One region of the Paenibacillus sp. D51F genome, then DNA from elsewhere that is predicted to be linked to it. Evidence: riboswitches for the same ligand, from Rfam matches in the RefSeq annotation. Region 1 holds a riboswitch; the other holds the start of a gene.

Region 1 (8,976 bases):
TGGTCTGCTCCACGACATAAGGGATATGGGTCACAGGTCGTCATCCTCCTTCGCTGGATGGGTCGGAATGGTTTTGCCACTGGTAAACGGATGCGGGGAAGGAAAGGATACGGCTTGAACGCGGAAAAGAAATTCCCCTGTCTTGAGTATCCTTTTGGCAGGATCATTCGTTTACCGGTCAGAATATCTATGCGTATTGAAAGGGGATGCCGCCGATGGAGACGGGGCTGGAGCTGGAGGAAGAGCGCGCGGCGCTGAGAAGGTATTGCCTGGCGCTTACCCGCAGCGCCTGGGAAGCGGAGGATCTGGAGCAGTCGGCCTGGTGCAGGGCGCTGGCCGCCCCGATCTGGCGGGAGCATCCCAACCGCCAGGCGCTGCTGCTGCGCATCGCCCGGAACCTGTGGACGGACCATTTGCGCAGGGAAGCTCTCCGCCGCCGAACTTTGCCCGAGCTGGAGGAGGCGGGGGCCGTCCAGCCGGCGGCGAGCTGGGAGCTGGAGGAGCTGCTGCGCCCGCTGGAGCTCCGCCTGTCTCCGCTGCAGCTGTCGGTATGGCTGCTGCGCGAGGTCATGAACCGGTCGATCCGGGAGACGGCGGAGCTGCTTCTGACGACGGAAGGCGCGGTGAAAGCCGCCTTCCACCGAGCCCGGTGCGCGCTTGACTGCGTCAAGCGCGATCTGCAAGCAGGCGGCCTGAGGGAGCCGGCCGACGAAGCGCTCATGGCCCGGCTGCGCGGCCTGGCCGCCGCGGTGCGGACGGACGATGCGGCCGCCATCGCGGTGCTCGCCGAGCAGGACGTGCTGGAGCCGGCTGTGGCGGTCGGCATCATTGGCGCAAGCGCCCATGCCGCCGCAGCGCATCGGGGACCGCAGGCGATGCTTGCCGGAAGCGGGTTCTACGCCTCCGCCGGCGGCGGAGTGTTCGTCTCTGCCGGCGGCTGGGCGTCGTATGGCATGGCAGGCTGAGTCGTTCTTAGGTAATCGCCGAGTTCAACGAGCTATGGGACATAGTTCAGCTAGTTGTAGCCGCTGCATTTGCCGGATTGGGATAGCGACAAAAACCTTGATCGGGCTGAAAAAGCGGCCGGTAAAAAAGGCATAAGCACGCAGGAGGCTGGAACCTGAGGAGGTTTCGGCCTGTTCAGGCTGCATATAGGCTTTATTTAGATTTAGATTTAGATTTAGATTTAGATTTAGATTTAGATTTAGATTTAGATTTAGATTTAGATTTAGATTTAGATTTAGATTTAGATTTAAGCTTGGTCATGTCGTGGTCGTGGTCGTGGTCGTGGTCGATGTGAGGTCGAGGTCGAGGTGGTCGTGGTCTTGAGCGTGGTCGTGGTCGATGTGAGGTCGAGGTCGAGGTGGTCGTGGTCTTGAGAGTGGTTTTAGCTTAGGCTTGAGCCTCATGCAGGAACGCTCGCTTTGTGCGGTAAATTGTTGCTGAGGTGGGAATTCGGGTGTCATTAGACAACGTATCGGACATACGATCCGTTATTTAGGGATTTTCATCGATTTCGCCGAGTTATCGGACATACGATCCGCTATTTGGGGTAAAACAGTCCGTTTTGAGTGGTTATCTCAAAAATAAGGGATCTTATGTCCGTTAAATTTTTTTGAACGGAGATTTACGCTGAAATAGCGGATCGTATGTCCGATACGAGAGAAGTTTTGGTTTTGAATGACAGTCGGCACACCCCGGCACCATGCCCAGCATCGTAAACAATCTGCCCCGCCCCCCGGCACCATGCCCAGCATCGTAAACAATCTGCCCCGACCCCCGGCACCATGCCCAGCATCGTACAATCTGCCCCGACCCCCGACCCCCGACCCCCGGCACCATGCAGCCAGCATCGCCCAATCTGCCCCCCGACCTCCGGCACCATGCAGCCAGCATCTTACAATCTGTCCCGAACCCCGGCACCATGCAGCCAGCATCTTACAATCTGTCCCGAACCCCGGCACCATCCAGCCAGCTTCGTGCAATCTGCCCCGACCCCCGGCACCATGTCCAGCATCTTACAATCTGTCCCGAACCCCGGCACCATGCAGCCAGCATCATCTGCCCCGAGCCCCTGTACCATGCAGCCAGCATCGTACAATCTGCCCCGAGCCCCTGTACCATGCAGCCAGCATCGTACAATCTGCCCCGAACCCCGGCACCATGCAGCCAGCATCGCCCAATCTTCCCGCGAACCCCACCATGCAGCCAGCATCGCCCCAATCTCCCCTCGGCCAGATTCCAAGCAGCATGAATCACACAGCCGGCCCGCAGAGCCGGCCTCGTACGCCATGCACTCATAGCCCGTCCCGTGCAGCGCTATGACCGCCTTTTCGCGTATTCGCCGCCTCCAGTCATCCTGCCCGCGGACTGCGGGTTGAAGATGGCCGCGCTCCTGCATATAATGAGTGTAGATAACGTTTGCAATCTGACGAAATCCTTAATTGAATAGAGCGGATGAAGGCAGCGGGAGAGACTACCTGAACATAGGGCGGCGCCGAAGGAGTAAGCCCTGGGGACAGGGTGAATCTCTCAGGCAAAAGGACCTTTGCCGGACGCATCTCTGGAGAGAATTCCGTGGCCGCGCACAGGCGCGCGTGGAATCACCCAAGGGGAAACTCGCGAAGCGGGAAGCGAGGCAACTCTCAGGTACAAAGGACAGAGCGGAAGAATCGCTTGGAACGGGCGGCACGCCCTTCTTTCGGCGCATTCTTCTGCTCTGTCCCTTTTTTCGGCCTCTACAACAACTCAAGACGAAGGAGAATGGCTGTGCGGTTCAAAGACGTGTTTTCCATTATCGGTCCGGCCATGGTCGGACCTTCCAGCTCCCATACGGCGGGGGCGGCGCGAATCGGGCTTGCGGGGCGCAGGCTGCTGGGCGAAATGCCGCAGAAAGCGAAAATTTCCTTCTACGGCTCCTTCGCGGCCACCTATCAAGGACATGGCACGGATACAGCCGTCACAGGCGGACTCATGGGCTTTCATACGGATGACCCGCGCCTGCCCGATTCGGTGGAGCTGGCCGAGGAAGCGGGAATGGACCTGGTGTTCCAGGAGGGGAAAGGGCTGTTCCCCCATCCCAACACGGTCCGGCTCGATCTGACCGCTGCGGACGGAAGCCGCGAGCTGTCTCTGCTCGGCACTTCGATCGGTGGAGGCAATGTGGAGGTCGTGGAGGTGAACGGCTTCGCGGTGAAATTCAGCTGCTCGTACCCGACGCTGCTCATCCGGCACCGGGACCAGCCGGGCGTCATCGCGGCGCTCTCCGCGGCGCTGCAGGAGGAAGGGCTCAACATCGGCGGGCTGTCGCTCAGCCGCATGGAGCGCCAGGGGGAGGCGCTGGCCGTGGTGGAGCTGGACGCTCCGGTGCAAGCGGGTCTGATGGAGCGGATCGGCCGAATGCCGCATGTGCTTCAGACGGATTATATGGATTTGAACGATGACAGGGGGAACGACGATGAACTTCCGGACGCTGAAGGAACTGAGTGAGCGCTGCAGCGAAAGCGGCCTGAGCATCGGCCGTCTCATGCTGGAGCAGCAGTCGCGCGAATCGGGCCGCGAGCCCGAGGTGGAATTCACGGCGATGAAGGACTATTACGGCATCATGAAGGAAGCCGTCCATAACGGCCTGACGCGGGACACGACATCCCGCAGCGGCCTGACCGGGCTCGACGCCCAGCGGGTCGCGGCCTACAACGCGGCCGGGGAGCCTAGCCTCGGCGGCGATGCGGGGCGCGCCATGGCGTATGCGCTGGCCGTGTCGGAGGTGAATGCTTCCATGGGCCGCATCGTGGCGACGCCGACGGCAGGCTCCTGCGGCATTATCCCCGGCGTATTTGTCAGCACGCAGGAGCGCTTCGGCTGGAGCGAAGACGAGATGACCTACGGCCTGTTCGCGGCCGGGGCGATCGGTTATGTCATCGCGAACAACTCCTTCGTATCCGGAGCGGAGGGCGGCTGCCAGGCGGAGGTCGGCTCCGCGATCGGCATGGCCGCCGGAGCGCTTGCGGAGCTGCGCGGCGGCACGCCGGAGCAGGCTGTACACGCGGTCGGGCTCGCGCTGAAGAACTCGCTGGGCCTGATCTGCGATCCCGTCGGCGGGCTGGTGGAGATTCCGTGCATCGTGCGCAACGGCTTCGGCGCCGTCACGGCGCTTGCGGCTGCCGATATGGCGCTTGCCGGCGTGCGGAGCGTCATTCCTTCCGACGAGGTCGTGCAGGTGATGCTGGAGGTCGGCGCTGCGATGCCGGAGAAGCACCGAGAGACTGCGGGCGGCGGGCTGGCGCAGACACCGACCGGCAAGAAGCTCATGAGCGAGCTGCGCAAGAAAGGCCGCCCTCTGCGCAAAGCGGAGGATGAGGGCGGGAATACGGAAGGTTAGCAAAACGGAAGGCCCCTTGCCGGGGCCTTTTTTGATTACAAGCGTTGTTTTCTGATCTTTCCCAATCTTTTTCCGCTGCCTGTTTCAAATCCCTCTGAACGGTTTATAGGTATTAAATCCTTTTTCAGCTGGAATACCAGCGGGACAACCGAATAGAATGGTACCATCATGCGCTTCAACATGTCAGGAGGAATGCGGAAGTGGTCAAAACCAGAATGGTTGGCTTATGCATGCTGATTCTTGCCATGATCGCCGCGGGCTGCGGCAGCACCTCATCAACCGATAAAACGAAAACGCTTACACTCTGGTACTGGAACCGAAGCCTCGACGACGGCCTCATCAAGTCCGTCGAGCAGAAGTTCCCTGGCATCCGCATCAACGCGCAGAAAATCGGAGGCGACTTCAAGTCCAAGCTGAAAACGACGCTCGCCGCCGGCTCCGCAGGACCCGATATCGTCGCTTTCAACGATTGGGTGTCCGAGCTGTTCGTCAGCTCCGACCGCTTCTACGATCTGTACGACCTCGGAGCCAAGGAGATCGAGCCGGATTTCCTCGACTGGAAATGGAATTTCGGCGTCACGCCGGAAGGGACGATGATCGCCCTGCCGATCGATACGGGGCCGACCGCTCTGTTCTATCGGGCCGATCTGTTCCAGGAAGCCGGCCTACCGTCGGATCCGGAGGACGTGCACAAGCAGCTTGGAACGTGGGAGAGCTATCTCGACGCAGGCAAGAAGCTTCAGGATCATTTTGCCGGCAAGGTCAAGATGCTCGACAACGTCAACAATGTCTACACCCAGGTCAATGCCCAATCCGACCGCATCTATTTCTCCAAGGAAGACGAATTCATCGGCGATACGCCTGACTCCTCGATGAAGAACGCCTGGAACCTGGCCGTCAAGGCCGCCCAATTGAAGCTGGCTGGAAATGCAAACGCCTTCACGAGCGAATGGAGCGCGGCCATGAACAACAGCAGCATCGCGTCCTTCGTCGGGGCCGTCTGGATGAAAGAGGTTCTGGAGGAGGCCGCGCCGGATACGAGCGGCAAATGGAGAGTCGCCCGGGCTCCGGGCGGAGACGGCAACAACGGCGGCTCCTTCCTCGCCATCATGAAGACGAGCAAATACCCGCAAGAGGCCTTCGAAGTCATCCGCTATCTTCAAAATCCCGACAATCAGATTCAGTCCTATAAAAATCTCAATCTGTTCCCTTCCGCCGCCAAAGCGCTGGACGATCCCGTCATGAAGGAGAAGGAGCCCTTCTTCGGCAATCAGGCGACCGGCGAGATCTTCTCGGAATCCGCGCGGAACGTGAAGCCGGCCTACTTCGGTGGCAAGTATTCGAATGTGAACGGAATCGTCGGCCGCGAGCTGACCTCCGTCGCCCTGCAGGGCAAAAACCCCGACAAAGCCTGGAAAGACGCGATAAGCCGGATCAAAAAAGAGCTGCTGCGCTGACGCGAAAGTCGCTGCCCGCTGTGCATTCCTAAGATCAATGGCTGACAGGAGGTCACCCCAATGGGCAATCCCATGCTGAACGCGGAGCCTGCCCGCGCTCCCGTACCCCCGCGCATCAAAGGCAGCTTGGCTTCGAGACTTTGGAGGCATCGGAAGGAATACCTGGCCATATCGCCTTTTTACATCTTGTTCGCCATTTTCGGCTTGTTCCCGATCGCATTCTCCATGTACCTGTCCTTCCAGAAGTGGGATGGAATCGGAAGGATGAGCTACAACGGAGTGAACAATTACCGCTTCATGCTGACGGATCCCGAATTCTGGAAGGCGGTCGGCAACACGCTGCTCATCTGGATCTACTCGACGATTCCGATGTTGTTCATCGCGCTGGCCGTCGCGTTCCTGCTCAATTCCTCGTTCGTCCGGTTCCGGACCTTCTACCGGATCGGCTATTTCCTGCCGAACGTCACCTCGCTGGTGGCGGTGGCGATCGTGTTCGGCACGATTTTTTCCAACAACTACGGGCTGCTCAACTATGTGCTGAACTTGCTGGGCCTGAATTCGATCGAGTGGCTGAACAAAACCTGGGGCATCCAGCTCGCGGTGTCCGTCATGGTCATCTGGCGCTGGGCGGGCTACAACGCGATCATCTATCTGGCGGGCTTGCAAAGCATCCCGAGCGTTCTCTATGAAGCCGCCAAAATCGACGGGGCCTCGACGATCCAATCCTTTTTCCGGATTACGATCCCGAACCTGAGGCCGATCATCCTCTTCACGCTGATCACCTCGACCATCGGAGGCATGCAGATCTTCACCGAGCCGCAGGTGCTCGCGGGCAATGACGGAGGGGTCAGCGGCGGCGGCCTCACGATCGTGCTGTATCTCTACCGCGAAGCGTTCATCCATAACTACTTCGGCTTCGGCGCGGCCGTCGGCTGGGGGATGTTCGTCCTGATCGCGCTATTCTCGATCGTGAACTGGCTGTTCGTCCAAGGCGGGCCTACCCGCGGGCAGGGGGTGAAGTGATGGCGACGAGAACCAAATCGATCCTGCTCCATATCGGCCTCGCCATCGGGCTGCTGATTTCGATCTTCCCGTTCTATTGGCTGCTCGTCATGGCGACGCGCACGACATCGGATATTTACAGCTTCCCGCCGAAGCTGTGGTTCGGCACCCAACTGCTCGACAATATCGGCCGGGTGTTCGACAACGTCGATTTCTTAGGAGCATTCTGGAATACGTTGTTCGTCGCCTCCGCCTGCACCTTGCTCGTGCTGTTCTTCGATTCGCTGGCGGGATTCACGTTCGCCAAGTTCGATTTCCCGGGCAAAAAGATGCTGTTCGTCCTGCTGCTGGCGACCATGATGGCGCCGTCCCAGCTGTCGCTCGTGCCTTCCTTCGTCATCATGGCCAAATTCGGCTGGGTCGGCACGTTCAAGGCGCTGATCATCCCGGGAATGGCCAATGCGTTCGGGATCTTCTGGATCCGGCAGTACGCCCAGGAATCGGTGCCGTCCGAGCTGCTGGATGCCGGCCGCATCGACGGCTGCGGCTTTCTACGTCTCTATTGGAACGTAGCCCTGCCGATTTTGCGACCCGCGCTTTCCTTCCTCGGCGCCTTTACCTTCATCGGAGCGTGGAACGACTACCTGTGGCCGCTGATCATCCTGACCGACGAGCGCAAATATACGCTGCAGGTGGCGTTGGCGTCGCTGAACGGGATCTACGTGACGGATTATTCGATGGTCATCGCCGGAACATTGCTTGCCGTCATTCCCCTTATCATCCTGTTCCTGTTCATCAGCAAGCAGTTCATCTCGGATATCGCAGCAGGCGCGATCAAGAGCTGACGCTTTCCTGACGAAGGGCATGGATGTATAAGTCGAGCCGATTGGCGCAAAAGGTCAAACGAAGCAAGCTGGCGCCGGTGAGCCTCCAAGCGTCAGCTTGCTTCTTTGCGTTTGGCCTGAACATATGGAATCCGGGACTATAGATTCAGAACGGACTAGCTGTTTACTCCTGAAAATCGGATAGAACGGCTTACAACGTTAATTTTGATTCGTCATACAGCCAGGTTCAGTATCGGAATGGATATGAGCCAGGCGCCAGCATCAACTACTACACCTATTACAATGCCAGCGGATACGTCCGCATGAAACTTACGGGCACTGCGCTTTGCGCCGATCTTAATTGCAATAATTCAACATCGACAATGCTTACGACAATCATGCAGACGGACCAAGCGGTTAATTAGAGCGCCGTCAACAACTACAAGCTCGTGACAAGCCTCGTTACAAGCGCCACTTCCGGCAATAACGTTGGAGTGTTTTCCAGCATCAAAGTCGGCACGACTTCCGTCCCGTCTGCCAACTTCTCCGCACCTCTGGTGGATCATGCGACGATTTCTCGGGATGCGAACAATACGGTGAGAATTGCTTGTGATTGACAAAGCAACTTTTCGAAGCGATCGCGTCTAATTATTTGAGAATATGATCCTTATCATGAAAGGGATGAGAAAATTGTCTCGTCGAATACAAGTACTCTTTCTGGCATTGATCGTCGGACTGTCTGTTTTTGGGGCCGGATTGGCAGGAGCTGCTAAAGCTCCGTCAAACAACGATGGAATCAATCGTCCAACGATTGTCATCAACGGCAAGGTTTCCGAGTTGAAGGCCGTAATCCCGCCAAGCGGATCGACTATGGTTCCGTTCCGTTCCTTATTTGAAGCCCTTGACCTGAATGCCGAGTTCGACAATAACACCAAAACGGTGACAGCCAAGAACGATACGACAACCGTTACCTTGACCGCCGGTAAAATGACCGGGACGATCAACGGCAAGGAAATCAAGCTCATTCAAAGTCCGGAACTATCACGTGATGATGATTTGATGTATGTCAATCTGCGATTCATCGCCGAAGCATTTGGCGGAGTCGTCGGTTTTGACAAGAGCACGCTTACGGTAACCATTGATTTTAATTGAGATAACCTTGGGAAAAGGGACCCTTCCCGGTCATCAGGCACGGGCAGGTCCCTTTTCCTGTCGCAATAGTGCGGCCCGGGGGGCGATGTTGCTGAGGCGCGTTGCTTCGGTTTGAGCTCCGTTCAGCCCTCGCGCTGTTGTTGCTCCCGACGGCCTCTTT
Region 2 (8,976 bases), on a different contig from region 1:
ACTTCGTTCGTCTTGGCATGGAACCGGTCCCGGTCCGCTTCCTCCTGCACATAGGCGCGGACGACGCGTACGCCGGATACGGATTCAAGCACTTCGTCATTGAGCTCCCCGAAGGCGTCCTGCGCCTTGATGAAGCGGTCATGGATCATGCGGCCGAAGACAGCCATCAGCAGCGCGATGATCGGCAGCGGCAGCAGAGCTGCCAGCGTCAGCTTCCAGCTGATCAGGAATATCATCATGCCGAGCAGCGTCAGCATCCACACCGTGGAATCCACCAGCGTCAGTATGCCGAAGCCGGCCGTCATCGAAATCGCCCACAGATCGTTCGTCGAGCGGGCCATGAGGTCTCCCGTCCGGTTGCGCTCGTAGAAAGTCGGGGTCATTCTCATGAACTGGCCCATCAGCTTGCCCCGAAGCAGCCGCTCCAGCACGTTGGCTCCGCCGAACAGGCGGGACATCCAGCCGTACGTGATGAGATAGCTGGATACCGTGATGGCCAGCCAGCCTGCCACGATCCAGTAAAAAGTAGAATCCGCAAGCCTTCCCTGGCTGATTCCATCAATGGTGTAACCGAGCAGACGCGGAGGAATCACCTCCAGAAAGCCGACGAAGATCAACAAGCCGACAGCCAGAGAGTAGCGCCGCCACTCCATCTTGAAATACCAGCCCAGCTTGCCTATTACACTAAACATTGGACACCTCCCCAATCCTTTGAGCCGTTACGGCTGCTTGAGGTTCGAGCCGCTATGCGCTCTTTCCCGCGCTGCCTGAACAGGCTCTGTCATTTTCTCTCTCCAGCGTGATGCAAAGTGCCCGATGCCCATTAAAAAAGGCGCGCCGCCTGTAAGCGGTGCGCCCTGCATTTCGCCGACGGATGCCCGCAGGCAAGGAGATAGGGAATCCTTGCCGCGGCGGCCATTCCGGTCGCGGAACGTATAGAGGCGCACGATTACAGGAACGTAACCGTGCGCCTGATGATTAACGGATCATCAGCGAGGCATCGGATTACGCTTGGTGCGAGCATCGTCAGGTTTGATCATTGCTAGTGCCATGCTTCGCATCCGTAATCCTCCTCGAAGGGCGTTCAGCCCCATCCTTTTGCTCCGGTCCATACCCGAACCGAAGAGCACTTTGCCAATGTATCATCGCCCCGCCAAAAAAGTCAATGGACTGGAGCCGGTTAGTTTGACTATAGGCGATTTCAACCTGCGCTCACATCGCCGGCGTACAGATCGCCGGAAGGACTGCGCTCATTGTTGGATGCGTTTGCCTGCGTCCGTCGAGCCTTCCTCCGCTGGGGTCGGCCTTCTTCCTCAATCATCATCCTTCCTCTTGCGGGATGACTATATCTTTGAAAATAGCGGTCGGCCGGGCAAGCGCTGGGCCCATTCCAGCACCGGCCGCAGAAATTTCCCCCTTCCCCCTTCAGGCATGAGGGTTGGGCGGGGACGGCACGGCTGGAGCAGAATCCCCGCCCATTCTGCGGCGCGACGTCTCCTTGCGGCCGGTTGCGGGGACATGCCTGCCCGCTTTGGCGAGTCCCATGACCGGCATGTTTCCGTAGACCGCCTCATGGTTTCCGGGCTGGATCACATACGTTTCATGGAAGATGCCGACCGACCCGTCCGTTCCAACGGAACGGTTGAACTTCTTCCATGCCTCCAGATGAATGCCGCCCCGCGCATATCGCTCCAGCTGTTCGTAGGATCTCCAGTACTGCAGCAGCACAGGGCCGCGCGCGCCCAAGTACATCTCATGGCTGATGAAGCCCGTATCCGCATTGGCGTACAGCTCCCGCAACATCGGCCCCATCGAGCGGACTACCGGCAGCCACTTGCGCACGGCCAGCAGCTTGTTGATCCTCATCCCGATGACGAACACAACGAACGGGCCATCCATTTCCGCAGTAAACCTTCCTGATATCGCTTTAGCCATTCCTTTCACTCTCCTTTTATTTATCAGTCAATAAATTATCAGGGATAAAAAGAACCGCTGGTTAAGCGGCGCTCCTCATTCCCGGAAACAACTCGTTGAACTCTTCTTCCATGCTCAATCAGCTTCGAAGGCAGCGGCCAAGCTTCAGCAATCCAAGCTCTCCTCCCAAGGCAGCAGCTGTTTCAGTCCTGTCAGCTCGGACAGGGCGATGGCTAGCCCGAGACCGATGAACTGGGTCGCGCGGAAGCCCGGGAACTCCAGGCCTGCCCGTTCAAAACGGACCTTCAAGCTCGCATGAATGACGGCAAACTCTTCCCGTACATATTGGCGGATGCCCGGCTCCGGTATGGAGTGGGCCGTCATGCAGAGCAGCACTTCGCTGCGGAAGCCTCCCTCCAGCAGCTCCTGGAACGCATGGCCCATCGCCTGCTCGAGCTCGCCGGGAGGCGCCTGAACCGCCTCGAACGCTCCGCGGATCTGCTGTGCCGCCCTCTGCAGGACGGACATGTAGAGAGCTTCCTTCGTCCGGAAAAAATGAAAGACGTACGGCTGGGTAACGCCGACCGCGGAAGCCACATCCGCCGTCGTTGTTTTGTAATACCCTTTCTCGGCAAACAGCGCGGCGGCAGCGCTCAAAATCTGCTCCTTGCGTCCTGCCGCCTGTTCCTCTCTCGGTGTCATGAGTTACTTTACCTTCCCTGTTCTGTACAATTTATTGATCAATAAATAAGATATCCTCTTCCTGCAAATCTGTCAATCCATCCAGCCAAAAAAAATCCTCCGCTCCAAGGAACGCAGGATAACACTCGCGCGTCTACGCGCGAGGTGCATGGCATGCCGGGCGTGTCGGTGGGCTCAATGTCCGGCGTGATGGACTTGCTCCTGCTTCTCGACTTTCACCCGCTTGATGAACAAGGAACAAACGAAACCTAACACGGCAAAGATCATGACGAACAGAAAAGCATTTTGAACTCCCTGGGTCATGGCCGCAGGAACGGTCGACAGATCGGCGGGCGAATGCTTGCCGTCCGCATAATAAGCCTTGCTGCCCGCCGTCATGATGCTGATGGCGAGCGCCGTGCCGATCGCACCCGCAACCTGCTGCAAGGTGTTCATGATCGCTGTTCCGTCCGGATAGAGCTCCCGCGGCAGCTGGTTCAGCCCGTTGGTCTGGGCCGGCATCATGATCATGGATATGCCGATCATCAGAAGGCTGTGCAGGAGGATGATCTCGCCCTTGGACGTGCCCGTATTGATGCCCGTCAGCAGCCAAAGCACGACGAACACAAGCACCAAGCCCGGCAATACGAGCCAGCGCGGACCGTATTTATCGAACAGCCTGCCCATGACCGGAGACATGATGCCGTTGATCAGTCCGCCGGGAAGCAGCAGCAGTCCCGCCGCGAGCGGCAGCAGGCCGATGCCGGCCTGCAAATACAAAGGCAGCAGAATGACGGTGGAAAGAATGATCATCATCCCGATGAAGATCATCAGCGTGCCGAGCGTGAACATCGGGAAGCGGAATGCCCGCAGATTCATCATCGGCTGCTTCATCCGCAGCTGGCGGACGGTGAACAGGATCAAGGCGACGATGCCGACGGCGATGCCGATAATGACTTTCGGGCTGCTCCAGCCATGGTCGCCTTCTCCTGCGCTGCTGAAGCCGTAGACTATGCCTCCGAAGCCGAGGCTGGAGAGCAGGATCGAGAAGATGTCAATGCGCGGACGGGCAAGCTCGGAGACGTTTTTCATGAACATCAGGCCGAACAGAAGCGCGACGACCAGAAGCGGCAGCGCCGTCCAGAAAATCGTTCTCCAGCTGGCATACTCGAGGAACAGGCCGGCTATGGCAGGCCCGACCGCTGGCGCGAACATGATGACAAGCCCCATCATGCCCATTGCCGCTCCCCGCTTGTGCGGCGGGAATATAACCAGTACCGTATTGAACATCAGCGGAATGAGCAGGCCGGTGCCGACCGCCTGGACAAGCCTTGCAATGAACAGGAAAGCGAAGCTCGGCGCGCTCGCCGCGATCAGCGTGCCGGCAATCGAGAATACGAGCGATGCGGTGAACAGCTGGCGCGTCGTGAACCATTGGAGCAGCAGACCCGAGATCGGTACGAGAATCGCGAGCACAAGCAGAAACCCGGTCGTAAGCCACTGAATCGTGGCAGGCTCGACCTTGAACGTGCTCATCAGCTCATTCAGCGCGATATTGAGTGCCGTTTCGCTGAACATGCCGATGAATCCGGCAAGCAGCAGAGCGGTCATGATCGGAACAACCTTGAAGGAATTTCCTTCTTGAGGAGCAGCGGCTGCTCCCATTGTTTTTTCCATTCTGATTTCCCTCCTGGGACAGGTTCTCCCCGTCATTTATCTCTTTTAGTTTCCGACCCCTCCATCGGTTCCATTCACAAGCACAGGCTTGAATTCCTCCACGAGTCGGAACGGCCGGATGTCCTTGTTCGTCATCGCGAGAATGACGGCTCCGAATGAGAACGATCGGTCTAGTCTTGAAACCACAAAAAAGGCATCCGGTCAACGGACCGGATGCCTGTAGTCAATCATTACCGAGCCGCGCATGGGAAAATGGACATCCGCAAGCGGCAAAAGGAGAGCGCGGCAACGCGCCCTCCTCCGCTGCATGGGAGCCTAGTCCGCCAGCTTGGCGTAAGCTTCCGCGTCCAGCAGCGCCGCTACCGCCGCCTTGGCGTCGGCGCCCGTGTCGATCTCGATCATCCAGCCGCCGGCAAAAGGATCGGTGTTGACGAGCTCCGGCGAGTCGCCCAGCTCTTCGTTGACGCGGACGACCGTTCCGCTGACGGGGGAGTACAGGTCGGACACCGTTTTGACGGACTCGATGGTCCCGAGGGGCTGTCCCGCTTCAACGCTGTCTCCAGCCTGCGGCAGCTCGACGAACACGATGTCACCGAGCTGATGCTGGGCATGGTCCGTAATGCCGATCCGAACAATCGTCTCTCCTGCCGCTTCCGCCCACTCATGCTCCTCCGTATAGCCCAATCCTGCGCGAATCTCACTCACTGGACGCTCATCCTTTCCCATCATGGCCTGGTTTGGCAATCTATGCGCAAAGCGTAAACGATGACGGGCGCTGTGTCAACATAACTCACTCGGCATGTCTTTTAAGCTGAAATTCTGTTGACACAGGGTCGTCCCATCTGTAAAACTGGTTGTAACTGAATATGCGGATGAACGCAACGGGAGAGATCGCCGGTACATGAAGCGGCGCCGAAGGAGTAACCCTGCCCGGCAGGGGAATCTCTCAGGCAGAAGGACCTTTGCGGGACGCGCCTCTGGAGAGAACGGAAGCTTGCGGCCCCGCCGCTTCGCCGACGTCACCCAAGGGGAAACCTGCGGAGACGAATGCGCAGGGTAACTCTCAGGTACCAAGGACAGAGCATGGATGACACGTTAAGCATGGCTGCGAATTTTTTTGCAGCCGGCGCAAGCGTTGTTTTTCCTGCGCTGTCCTTTTTGCTTTTCTCCCTCTCATTAGTGCGCCAAGGAGGGCTTCTCCATCAGTCGGGCGTTGAATGCTTGCAAGGGGAAGATGAACAATCAGCGAACAGGCTTTACTTTCGAGTACGAGCATACAAAGGGAGGACTACCATGGCCAATCTGCGCACGACCCCGCTCCATTCCCTCTACAAGGAATACGGCGAAGCCCGCTGCATCGACTTCGGCGGCTGGGATCTGCCGGTTCAGTTCACCGGCATTCTGAAAGAGCATGAGGCTGTCCGCCAGCGTGCCGGGCTGTTCGATGTGTCCCATATGGGCGAGTTCCTCGTCACCGGCCAGTTCGCCGGCGATTTCCTGCAGCGCGTGACGACGAACGACGTGTCCAAGCTGAAAGACGGCTCCGCCCAATACACGCTCATGTGCTATCCGGACGGAGGCGTCGTCGACGATCTGCTCGTCTACCGGATCAGCGAGGACCAGTACATGCTCGTCGTCAACGCTTCCAACATCGGCAAGGATCTCGATTGGCTGCGGGAGCATCTGATCGGGGACGTGACGGTGGAGGACCGCTCCGACGATACGGCGCTGATCGCTCTGCAGGGTCCCCTTGCAGGAGAAATACTGGACCGCTGCACAGATACCGGCTGGAGCGGGCTGAAGCCGTTCGAGTTCCTGCCGAAGGCGGCCGTATGCGGCGTCGAGCTGCTGCTCTCCCGCACCGGCTACACCGGAGAGGACGGCTTCGAGCTGTACGCGCCGGCCGCCGACGCCGCCAAGCTGTGGCGCGCGCTGATGGAAGCCGGCGCTCCGCTCGGCCTCGAGGCCGCCGGTCTCGGCGCGCGCGATACGCTGCGCTTCGAGGCGAGGCTGCCGCTGTACGGCCAGGAGCTGTCTGCGGATATATCCCCTCTGGAAGCCGGACTCGGATTTTTCGTGAAGCTGGATGCAGGCGACTTCATCGGCCGCGACGCGCTCGCTGCGCAGAAGGAAGCCGGGGTGCCCCGCAAGCTTGTCGGCATCGAGCTGCTGGAGCGAGGCATCCCGCGCTCCCATTACCAGGTCTACGCCGGAGAGCAGCTGATCGGCGAGGTGACATCGGGCACCCAGTCGCCGACGCTGAAGCGCAATCTCGGACTCGCGCTGCTCCAGGCCGAGCATGCCGCGGTCGGCACCGAGGTGGAGGTCGACATCCGCGGCAAGCGGTTGAAGGCAGCTGTCGTCAAAACCCCTTTCTACAAACGAAACGCGGCATCGCCCGCATCAGCCAAGGAGTGACAAACCCTTAATGACGACCCAGCATCGCTACATCCCCATGACCGAGCAGGACCAGCAGGAAATGCTGCAGACGATCGGCGCGGCCACCCTGGAAGACCTGTTCCGCGATATTCCGCAATCGATCCGCTACAAGGGCACGCTGCCGATGTCGGGCGCGCTCGACGAATGGGCTCTCCTCCGCCATCTGAAGGAGCTGGCCGGCCGCAACGCCGATCATGAAACGACGACGAGCTTCCTTGGCGCCGGTCTCTACGACCACCATATTCCCGTCGTCATCAACCATATGATCTCCCGCTCGGAATTCTATACGGCTTATACTCCTTATCAGCCGGAAATCAGCCAAGGCGAGCTGCAGGCGATCTTCGAGTTCCAGTCCTACATCTGCGAGCTGACCGGCATGGCTGTCGCCAACGCCAGCATGTACGACGGCGCGACCGCCTTGTCCGAGGCGGCGGCTCTTGCCTCCGCCCATACCCGCCGCAAGCGCATCGTCGTCTCCAGCGCCGTGCATCCAGAGGCGCGCGAGATTTTGCGCACAAGCGCCCACGGCCTCGGGCTTGAGCTCGTTGAAGTCGGGTTCCAAGGCGGCGTCACCGACCTGGAAGCGCTCCGCTCCGCCGTCGCTGGCGGCGAGACTGCCGCGGTGCTCGTGCAGTCGCCGAACTTCTTCGGCTGCATCGAGGATCTCGCGGCGATCGAGCCGATCATCCACGAAGCCAAAGGGCTGCTCGTCGTGAGCAGCAATCCGCTCTCGCTCGGCTTGCTGGAATCCCCCGGCGCGCTAGGCGCCGACATCGTCGTCGGCGATGCCCAGCCGCTCGGCATCCCTTCCTCCCTCGGGGGACCGACCTGCGGGTTTTTCTCTGTGGCCGAGCCGCTCATGCGCCGCATGCCGGGACGCATCGTCGGCCAGACCAAGGATCTCGACGGCAAGCGCGGCTTCGTGCTGACGCTGCAAGCCCGCGAGCAGCATATCCGCCGCGAGAAGGCGACATCCAACATCTGCTCGAACCAGGCGCTGCTCGCCCTGTGCGCTTCCATCTATCTCAGCGTGATGGGCAAGCAGGGCATCCGCGAAGCCGCCGAGCTCAATATCCGCAAATCGCATTACGCCTCCAAGACGCTTGGTTCGGTGGAAGGAATCGGTCTGCCGTTCGGCTCCGCTCCTTTCTTCAATGAATTCGTGGTCTCTCTGCCGGAAGGCGTATCGGCCAAGGAGCTGAACAGCAAGCTGCTCGCCGAGGGCTTCCTCGGCGGCTTCGATCTCGGCTCCGCTTACCCGGAGCTGGAGGGCCATAGGCTCGTCGCCGTAACCGAGAAGCGCACGAAGGAAGAGATCGACGCATTCGCCGCCGCGCTTGGCGGCCTGACGAAGGAGGCGCGCGCATGAGCAGCCATGAACAACTGAAGAGCGCCGGAATCATCGATGTGAAACCGGAGAAAGCGCTCATTTTCGAGATGAGCCGTGAAGGCCGCAAAGCCTATTCCCTTCCTGTCTGCGACGTGCCGGATGAGGAAGGGCTCGAGGATCTGATCCCTTCCTCCCTGCTCCGCAAGCAGCCGGCTTCCCTGCCGGAAGTGTACGAGGTGGACGTCATCCGCCATTATACCGAGCTGTCCCGCCGCAACTTCGGCGTCGACAACGGCTTCTACCCGCTCGGTTCCTGCACGATGAAATACAATCCGAAAATCAACGAGGATGCGGCGCGGCTGAACGGCTTCGCCCGCATCCATCCTTACCAGCCGGAAGAGAGCATCCAAGGCGCGCTGGAGCTGTTGTACGTGCTGCAAAACGATCTTGCCGCGCTTACCGGCATGGATGCCGTTACGCTGCAGCCTGCTGCCGGAGCCCACGGCGAGTGGACCGGCCTCATGATGATCCGCGCCTATCACGAGAGCCGCGGCGAGAAGCGCACGAAGGTCATCGTGCCGGACTCCTCGCACGGCACCAACCCGGCCAGCGCCACGACGGCCGGCCTGGATACGATCACGATCAAGTCCAATGAGCGCGGACTTGTCGATCTCGACGCGCTGCGAGCTGCAGTCGGCCCTGATACAGCCGCCCTCATGCTCACGAACCCGAGCACGCTCGGCCTGTTCGAGGAGCAGATCGTCGAGATCGCCGCCATCGTGCATGAAGCCGGCGGCCTGCTCTACTACGACGGAGCGAACTCCAACGCCATCATGGGCATTACTCGCCCGGGCGACATGGGCTTCGACGTCGTGCATCTCAACCTGCACAAAACCATGAGCACGCCGCATGGCGGCGGCGGTCCCGGAGCTGGT

Evidence for each region. Region 1 has a riboswitch for glycine ahead of sdaAB (L-serine ammonia-lyase, iron-sulfur-dependent subunit beta). Riboswitches for the same ligand answer to the same signal wherever they lie in the genome.
Region 2: another riboswitch for glycine. It lies ahead of gcvT (glycine cleavage system aminomethyltransferase GcvT); the one in region 1 lies ahead of sdaAB (L-serine ammonia-lyase, iron-sulfur-dependent subunit beta).

What each region holds. Positions count from the first base shown of each region.
Region 1 is NZ_JBKFAO010000006.1:189,884-198,859, forward strand. Features, by position in the region: gene clpP (ATP-dependent Clp endopeptidase proteolytic subunit ClpP) at 1-34, opposite strand, end outside; gene ACLBWT_RS13245 (RNA polymerase sigma factor) at 216-965, shown strand; glycine riboswitch at 2,458-2,558, shown strand; glycine riboswitch at 2,559-2,672, shown strand; gene sdaAB (L-serine ammonia-lyase, iron-sulfur-dependent subunit beta) at 2,764-3,489, shown strand; gene sdaAA (L-serine ammonia-lyase, iron-sulfur-dependent, subunit alpha) at 3,458-4,381, shown strand; gene ACLBWT_RS13260 (ABC transporter substrate-binding protein) at 4,582-5,838, shown strand; gene ACLBWT_RS13265 (carbohydrate ABC transporter permease) at 5,899-6,861, shown strand; gene ACLBWT_RS13270 (carbohydrate ABC transporter permease) at 6,858-7,685, shown strand; partial or broken gene ACLBWT_RS13275 (YrpD family protein) at 7,883-8,089, shown strand; gene ACLBWT_RS13280 (copper amine oxidase N-terminal domain-containing protein) at 8,337-8,816, shown strand.
Region 2 is NZ_JBKFAO010000024.1:7,582-16,557, reverse strand. Features, by position in the region: gene ACLBWT_RS23140 (ABC transporter ATP-binding protein) at 1-692, opposite strand, end outside; gene ACLBWT_RS23135 (DUF4188 domain-containing protein) at 1,426-1,935, opposite strand; gene ACLBWT_RS23130 (TetR/AcrR family transcriptional regulator) at 2,080-2,616, opposite strand; gene ACLBWT_RS23125 (DHA2 family efflux MFS transporter permease subunit) at 2,791-4,260, opposite strand; gene gcvH (glycine cleavage system protein GcvH) at 4,588-4,977, opposite strand; glycine riboswitch at 5,145-5,244, shown strand; glycine riboswitch at 5,248-5,354, shown strand; gene gcvT (glycine cleavage system aminomethyltransferase GcvT) at 5,566-6,690, shown strand; gene gcvPA (aminomethyl-transferring glycine dehydrogenase subunit GcvPA) at 6,701-8,080, shown strand; gene gcvPB (aminomethyl-transferring glycine dehydrogenase subunit GcvPB) at 8,119-8,976, shown strand, end outside.